One region of the Clostridium mucosae genome, then DNA from elsewhere that is predicted to be linked to it. Evidence: predicted binding sites of a transcription regulator. Region 1 holds the regulator's gene; the other holds the start of a gene.

Region 1 (4,399 bases):
AGTTATCTTTGCATCTCTCATCATTCTTTCAACTGGGTATTCTTTAGTGTATCCATATCCACCAAATATTTGAACTGCCTTAGTTGTTACATCCATAGCAACTTCTGCTGCATAAAGCTTAGCTCTTGCTGCATCTACTGAATATGGAAGTCTATTATCTTTTAACCAAGCAGCTTTATAAACTAAATGTCTTGCAGCTTCAATTTTAGTATCCATTTCTGCTATCATCCATTGAAGTCCTTGGAATGCTGATAATGGTTTTCCAAATTGCTTTCTTTCTTTCATATAAGCAACTGCTTCATCATATGCACCTTCTGCAATTCCTAAAGCTTGAGCTGCTATACCAATTCTTCCACCATCAAGAGTTTTCATAGCTATACCAAAGCCCTTACCTTCTTGTCCAATTAAGTTTTCCTTTGGTACTACACAATTACTCATAACTAATTCTGTTGTTGAAGATCCTCTAATTCCAAGCTTATCTTCCTTTTTACCAATTGAGAAGCCTTCAAAACTTTTTTCAACTATAAATGCTGAAATTCCTCTTGTTCCTTTACTTCTATCAGTCATAGCAAAAATTATAAATGTATCAGCTACTCCACCATTTGTTATAAATATCTTTGATCCATTTAATATATAATTATCTCCATCTAACACGGCTACAGTTTGTTGTCCTGCTGCATCTGTACCTGCTCCTGGTTCTGTTAATCCAAAAGCTCCTAGCTTTTTGCCACTTGCAAGATCTACTAGATATTTTTCTTTTTGCTCTTTTGTTCCAAATTGTTCTATTAAAGAAGCACAAAGAGAAGTATGAGCAGATACTATAACCCCTGTAGTTCCACAAACTTTTGATAGTTCTTCTACTGCTAAAATATAAGAAAGAGTATCTCCACCAGCTCCGCCATATTCTTTAGCAAATGGAATTCCTAACATTCCAAGTTCAGCCATCTTTTTAACATTTTCCATTGGAAATCTTTCTGTCTCATCAATTTCAGCAGCAATTGGTTTTACTTCATTCACAGCGAATTCTCTAACCATTTGTCTTACTAATTCTTGTTCTCTAGTTAATTGAAAATTCATTTATTATACCTCCTCGATATTGCACCCTTTTTACTTAAACACTTCCGTTTTAATATTGCGATAATTCGTTATATTTTATTTTTTCTGACTATTTATTCAAAAAATTTTTAGCTCTCTTTTCCATGAAAGCTGCCATTCCTTCTTTTTGATCTTCTGTAGAGAAGCATTTCCCAAAATCCTCAGCTTCAATTTCTACAGCTGTATCTATATCAACTTGCATTCCCCTATTTATAGCATCCTTACATAACTTAACTGCTATTGGAGCATTAGCTATTATGGTATTTGCCATAGTTTTTGCTTCTTCCATTAAATTTTCAAGAGCTACAACTTTATTTACCAAACCAATTCTAAGTGCTTCTTCTGCTTTTACAGTTGCACATGTATAAATAAGCTCTTTAGCCTTACCTTCTCCAACTAGTCTAGCTAACCTTTGAGTTCCCCCAAATCCTGGTGTTATTCCAAGACCAACCTCTGGTTGAGCAAATCTTGCCTTTTCTGAAGCTATTCTTATATCACAAGCCATAGCTAATTCACAACCACCACCAAGAGCAAATCCTGATACTGCTGCAATTACAGGCTTGTCTAATTTTTCTAATCTTCTGAAAACTCTGTTTCCTAAAAGGCCAAATTCTTTTCCTTCTTCCTCTGATAAATCTTTCATTTCTGAAATATCAGCTCCTGCGACAAAAGCTTTTTCTCCAGCTCCTGTTAATATAACACAATAAATATTACTATCATTTTCTAAGTCTTCTAATACTACGTCTAAATCTTTTAATGTTTCTGAGTTTAATGCATTTAATGCTTTAGGTCTATTAATTGTAACAATCGCTAGATTTTCTTCTTTTTCAAGAATTATATTTTTTAATTCCATTATAGAATCCTCCCTTTTATCCATGCTTATATTAAGTTTTTTCAATAGACATAACCCATGTAGTATCTTATAATTGCATTTAAAACATATTAAAAATTATATTAATGTTAATATGTATCATAAAACAACAAATTTGTTAATCTTATAACAATCATAAGCAAAAATAATTGAAGCAGATGCTTCAATTATTATTATAAACTTTAAAATTTTCTTTTGCAATAACTATTTCTAATTTAATCCAATTATCAATTTAGTTATTTATTTTCATTTTTATCATGTAATAAATATATTAATGTCAATAAACTTTCTGATAAATGAACATTTTCTACTGTTATATCTTCTGGTACTATTAAATCAACAGGTGCAAAATTCCATATACCTGTTACTCCATTTTCCACTAAAGTATCGCATACCTTTTGTGCATTAATTCTTGGAACACAAATTATACCTATATCTATGTTATTATCTTCAAGATAATCTTTTAGTATATCTATATCTTGTATTTCTATATCTCTTATTCTCATTCCTATAAGTTTTGGATTTGCATCAAATATTGCTTCTATATCTAATCCAATTTGAGAAAATCTACTGTAATTTGCTATTGCCTGACCTATATTTCCGGCTCCGATGATTACACCCTTATATTCTCTATTTAATCCTAATATAATGCTAATTTGATTATATAAGTCCTTTACATTGTATCCATATCCTTGTTGACCAAAATCACCAAAACAATTTAAATCCTGTCTTATTTGTGATGCCGTAAATCCTATTTTTTCTCCAAGTTCTTTTGAAGAGATTCTATCCACATCGTTTCTTAACAATTCTTGTAAATATCTATGATATTTTGGTAATCTCTTGATTACAGCCATTGAAATATTCTTTTTCTTATCCATACTATATATTCTCCTACTTTCTCTTATCTTATATATTAAAACAATATTATTCTTATTTATAATTATTATTTTACCACTTTTATCATAATTTTAAAACAACTTAGGTTAACTATTTAACAAGCTAAAATTCATATAAAATAGTTAATTTTTTCTCAATCATATAAGTTTACATACTATTATTATTGCCAATTTATACATTTCTTATATATTTTTAACAAATTTTATTTTCATATAAAATTTAGTGTAGTTATATTACATAAAAAAATTAAGACTTATGTATAACGTAGCAGATCCGTTATACATAAGTCTCAAATTTATACAAAGCCTTATTAATATGCTCTGTAAACAAGATAATGATCTTGTATGCTTCCCTTATGCCTGAAATGTTCTCAACCTAGTTTATTATATTGAATATGCTGAAATTTGTCAATAAAAATAGTATTTGAAATTATTTCAAGCATCTTGTTGAGTTTATTACTGCTATTACTGTAACTCCAACATCTGCAAATACAGCTTCCCACATATTAGCAATACCAAAAGCTCCTAAAAGTAATACAAGAACTTTTACTCCTAATGAGAATAATATATTTTGCCATAATACTTTATTGGTTTTTCTTGCAACTTTAATAGCTGTAACTAGAGCCTCTGGATCATCTTTCATTAAAACAACATCTGCTGCCTCTATAGCCGCATCTGATCCAATACCACCCATAGCAACTCCAATATCTGCTCTTGCTAAAACTGGAGCATCATTTATTCCATCACCTACAAATATAACCTTTCCTTCAGTTGAATTATTTTCAATTAACTCTTCTACTTTATCAACCTTATCTCCTGGTAACAATTCAGCAAACACTTTATCAACACCTACTAATGATGCTACCTTTTCTCCTACGGATTTATTGTCTCCTGTTAACATAACAGTTTGAGATACACCTATACTCTTTAAACCTGCTATTGCTGATTTAGAACTTTCTTTTATTTCATCTGAAATTACTATATTACCTTTATATTCATTATTTATTGCTACATGGACTATTGTTCCAATTGAATTTATATTATTATATTTTATTTCGAACTTTTCCATAAGCTTATAGTTACCAATTAATACTTGTGAATTATTAATAGTTACCTTAATTCCATGTCCAGATATCTCTTCGTAATCACTTAATTCATTAGAATCTATTTCTTTTCCATATTCCTTAATTATAGATTGTGCTATTGGATGATTTGATAAACTTTCAGAAATAGCTGCAACCTTTATTAGCTCTTCTTTAGGTATATCAATATTATTTACTTCGGTTACTTTGAAAACACCTTTTGTTAATGTTCCTGTTTTATCAAAAACAACTGTATTAACATCTTTAAGTGCCTCTAAGTAATTTCCACCCTTAACTAATATACCTTTTCTAGAAGCACCACCAATTCCAGCAAATAATCCAAGAGGGATTGAAACTACCAAAGCACATGGACAAGATACTACTAAGAATATCAATGCTCTATAAATCCAGTCATAAAAACTTGCATCCTTTATCACTAAAGGTGGTATTATTGC
Region 2 (4,399 bases), on a different contig from region 1:
TGCTATTAAATCATATTTTACCAACTTAAATATTAACCTATTCATTTCTCTACTCATTTTATCCTCACCCCTAACTAACTCTTGTTATTATAGTACTCTGAAAACATTAATGAAAATCTTATTTTAATTCATTTAACTCATTTAATCTTTATATTTGATTGTTAAATGAATCTATATTCATTTTACTTAAGTAACTTCACTTTTTTTTCCATTCTCTGCACATACGTATATATTAAAGGAATATTATTCATTTTTCAGAATTTTTATAATATCTTTGAAATAGATTTTTGTCAATGATATCATTTTCATACGAATTTTCCACTTAATATTTTTTCATATTTTTCCTTTTAAATGATTTATTCAAGATTTCATAACTTTTTTTAATATCAAACTATCTATTATTATTTTTAAAAATGAATAAACATTTATTTGATTATTCATTTTTTTGTTTTTTATATTATTTTTTTCTAAATTTTTTTATAAATTTTCATAAATTGCATTTTTTTCTTCAAAGTAACTAATTTATAAGTTTCTAATAATATTATTTCTGGCTACATTGATTATTATATGAGTTCTTTATTAGTAAATCTACATTTTATTTAATATTTCCCTTCGTAATAATATTATTATCTATTAATATTATTATAATTCATTTAAATATAAAAACTCTTGATGGTATATCAAGAGTTTTTATATTTTTATTCAATTATTTTCTTTCAACTATAAGTGCTGTTCCCATTCCTCCACCTATACATAAAGTTGCTAAACCTTTTTTAGCATCTCTCTTTTGCATTTCGTGAAGTAATGTAACTAGTATTCTAGCACCAGATGCTCCAACTGGATGACCTAATGCTATAGCTCCTCCATTCACATTAACTTTGCTCATATCAAAGTTTAAATCTTTTGCTACAGCTAAACTTTGAGCTGCAAATGCTTCATTAGCTTCTATTAAATCTAAATCCTCTATTTTAATATTTGCTACTTCCAAAGCTTTTTTAGTCGCATGGAATGGACCATATCCCATTATTGATGGCTCTAATCCTCTTTGTCCATAAGAAACTATTTTGGCTAATGGAGTTATTCCTAATTCTTCAGCTTTCTCTGCACTCATTACTACAAATGCTGCTGCCCCATCATTTATTCCTGAAGCATTGGCAGCTGTTACAGTACCATCTTTTACAAATGCAGGTTTTAATTTAGCCATTCCTTCAAGTGTAGCACCAAACCTTGGGTATTCATCAGTATCAAATATTTTTGGCTCACCTTTTCTTTGAGGTATAACTACTGGAACTATCTCATCCTTAAATCTACCTTCTTTAATAGCAGCTTCAGCTTTTAACTGAGAATTTAAAGCAAATTTATCTTGTTCCTCTCTTGATAAATTCCATTCCTTGGCTATATTTTCAGCTGTTACCCCCATATGATAATTATTGAAAGCATCCCATAGAGCATCATTAATCATGGAATCTACCATTTTCCCATCACCCATTCTTTGACCCCATCTTGATGTTTTTAATAAATAAGGCGCCTGAGACATATTCTCCATTCCACCAGCAACAACTATATCTACATCTCCAGATTTTATCATTTGAGCAGCTAAGGCAACTGTCCTTAATCCTGAACCACACACCTTATTTATTGTCATAGCTGGAACTTCTACTGGTAAACCTGCTTTTACTGCAGCCTGTCTCGCTACATTTTGTCCAAGCCCAGCTTGAATTACATTTCCCATTACTACTTCTTCCACTAATTCGCCTTTTATACCTGCTTTAGCTACTGCTTCTTTTATTACTAATGAACCTAGATCTACTGCTGACACATCTTTTAAAGCTCCTCCAAATGAACCAATAGCAGTTCTTACTGCACTTGCAATTACAACTTCTCTCATATTCCAAATCCCCCTCTATACAATCATCAGAATTGTCGAATTTGTTAAACAATTAACACAATTTAATTATACCACTTTATTCCTTTTAATCAACCACAAAATTTTATCTTTTTATTTATCTTAAAAACTCTTCTATTTCCACTGTTCTTATATTAAAGTGTTTTTCTATTATATCTGCAATTCTTTTGGATGCTAGACCATCACCATATGGATTTGCTGCTTTACTCATCTTTGTATATGCATCTTTGTTATTTATTAAATTATTAGCTTCTAGAACTATCTTATCTATATCGGTTCCGACTAATTTTACTGTACCATATTCAACAGCTTCTGGTCTTTCTGTTACATCTCTAAGAACTAACACTGGTTTTCCTAGGTGTGGAGCTTCCTCTTGTAGTCCACCAGAATCCGTCATTACCATAAAACATTTATTCATTAAATTATGCGTTTCTTTAGTATCTAATGGAGGTAATAAATGTACTCTTTTTTTATTTCCTAATTTACTATAAACAACATCTTTTACTACTGGATTTAAATGAACTAGATATATAAGTTCAACATCTTCATTTTCATCTACTATTTTATTCAGAGCTTCGCAGATATTATCTATTCCTTCTCCCCAATTTTCTCTTCTATGTGCAGTTATCATTATTACTTTTTTATTTTCAAAATCTATTTTATTTAATATATCATTTTCAAATATATAGTCTTCTTTTACAGTATGAAGCATTGCATCTATAACTGTATTTCCTGTTATATAAATATCAGATTCATTCACCCCTTCTCTTAAAAGGTTTGATTTTGAACTTTTAGTAGGAGCAAAATGTAAATCAGCTAAAGCTCCTGTAAGCTTTCTATTCATTTCTTCTGGAAATGGAAAATACTTATCAAATGTTCTAAGCCCAGCTTCTACATGCCCAACTTTTATTTGTTGATAAAAAGCTGCAAGAGCTCCTGAAAATGTAGTAGTAGTATCACCATGAACTAAAATCATATCTGGCTTTTCTTGTAAAAATATTTCTTCTAACCCTTCTAAAACTCTATTAGTTATTCCTGTTAGAGTTTGCTTATTCTTCATTATATTTAAGTCAAAATCTGGTTCTATATCAAAATAATCTAAAACTTGATCTAACATTTCTCTATGTTGAGCTGTTACACAAACCTTTGAATCAATTCCTTCTCTTTTCTCTAACTCTTTCACTAAAGGAGCCATTTTTATCGCCTCAGGCCTAGTACCAAATATAGTTATTATTTTTTTCTTATCCATTTTAGGTTCCTCCTAATTAAAATTAAAAATTAATTCTTTCACTACTATATAATTACTATTTCTAAATATTTAGGGCTTTATTCTAATTAATTCTACATTCTTTATAAGTGGAATGTTTATCTAATTATACACTTTTAAATATAAATAAACAAATAATACTATGCTTTATAAGATAATCCATAATTCCGCAAATAGAGGGTAGCTTATATATAAGCTACCCTCTATTTATTAAATTATTTTGTTCCAAATAATCTATCTCCTGCATCACCAAGACCAGGAACTATGTATCCATGTTCATTTAACTTTTCATCTATTCCAGCAACATATATGTCTACATCAGGATGAGCTTTTTGAACAAGTTCAATACCTTCTGGAGAGCTTATTAAGCACATAAGTCTTAAATTTTTAGCGCCTCTTTTCTTTAACATCGTTATAGCATCTGCTGCTGATCCTCCTGTAGCTAACATTGGATCTACTACTATTACGTCTCTCTCTGCTATATCTTGAGGTAGCTTACAGAAGTATTCTACTGGTTGAAGAGTTTCTTCATCTCTATATAATCCTACATGACCAACTTTAGCCGCTGGTATAAGCTTAAGCATACCATCTACCATACCAAGTCCAGCCCTTAATATAGGTACTATAGCCATTTTCTTACCTGATAACATCTTACATTTTGTTTTACAAATTGGAGTTTCTATTTCTACCTCCTCAGTGCTTAAATCTCTAGTTACTTCATAGGCCATAAGCATTGAAACTTCTTCTACTAATTCCCTGAAATCCTTTGAACCAGTGTCCTTACTTCTTATGAAAGCTAATTTGTGTAATATTAATGGGTGATCTATTTGTGTTACTTTACTCATTTATATTCCTCCTACAGCATTTTAATTTTTTATTGTTCATAATATTTTTTCTCTATCTCTGTTATTTTATCAATTCTATTTTGATGCCTTCCACCTTGGAACTCAGTATTTAAGAATGTTTTTACTATATCTAATGCTAAACCTGGTCCAACTACCCTTTGACCAAGAGTTAATATATTAGCATCATTGTGTTCTCTTGTTGCATGAGCACTAAAAGTATCAGAACATAATGCTGCCCTAACTCCAGGTACCTTGTTTGCTGCGATACCTATACCTATACCTGTTCCACATATTAAAATTCCAAAATCGAACTCTTTTGCTACTACCGCTTCTGCCACCGGTAATGCATAATCAGGATAATCACATGATTCAGTAGAGTTA

The links. The regulator Rex, encoded in region 1, represses fermentation and respiration genes when NADH is low (regulators of the CRP and FNR family bind a similar motif). The targets are predictions, from matches to a motif close to ATTGTTAANNNNTTAACAAT.
Region 2: the regulator Rex is predicted to act here: its motif matches at 1,929-1,948, upstream of NSA50_RS11950 (acetyl-CoA C-acetyltransferase).

What each region holds. Positions count from the first base shown of each region.
Region 1 covers NZ_JANKAF010000003.1:136,060-140,458, reverse strand. Annotated here, with positions in the region: gene NSA50_RS05585 (acyl-CoA dehydrogenase) at 1-1,077, opposite strand, end outside; gene NSA50_RS05580 (short-chain-enoyl-CoA hydratase) at 1,166-1,948, opposite strand; gene NSA50_RS05575 (redox-sensing transcriptional repressor Rex) at 2,203-2,844, opposite strand; gene NSA50_RS05570 (heavy metal translocating P-type ATPase) at 3,293-4,399, opposite strand, start outside.
Region 2 covers NZ_JANKAF010000010.1:51,835-56,233, reverse strand. Annotated here, with positions in the region: gene NSA50_RS11955 (ATP synthase subunit I) at 1-57, opposite strand, end outside; gene NSA50_RS11950 (acetyl-CoA C-acetyltransferase) at 707-1,888, opposite strand; gene wecB (non-hydrolyzing UDP-N-acetylglucosamine 2-epimerase) at 2,004-3,155, opposite strand; gene upp (uracil phosphoribosyltransferase) at 3,389-4,018, opposite strand; gene rpiB (ribose 5-phosphate isomerase B) at 4,048-4,399, opposite strand, start outside.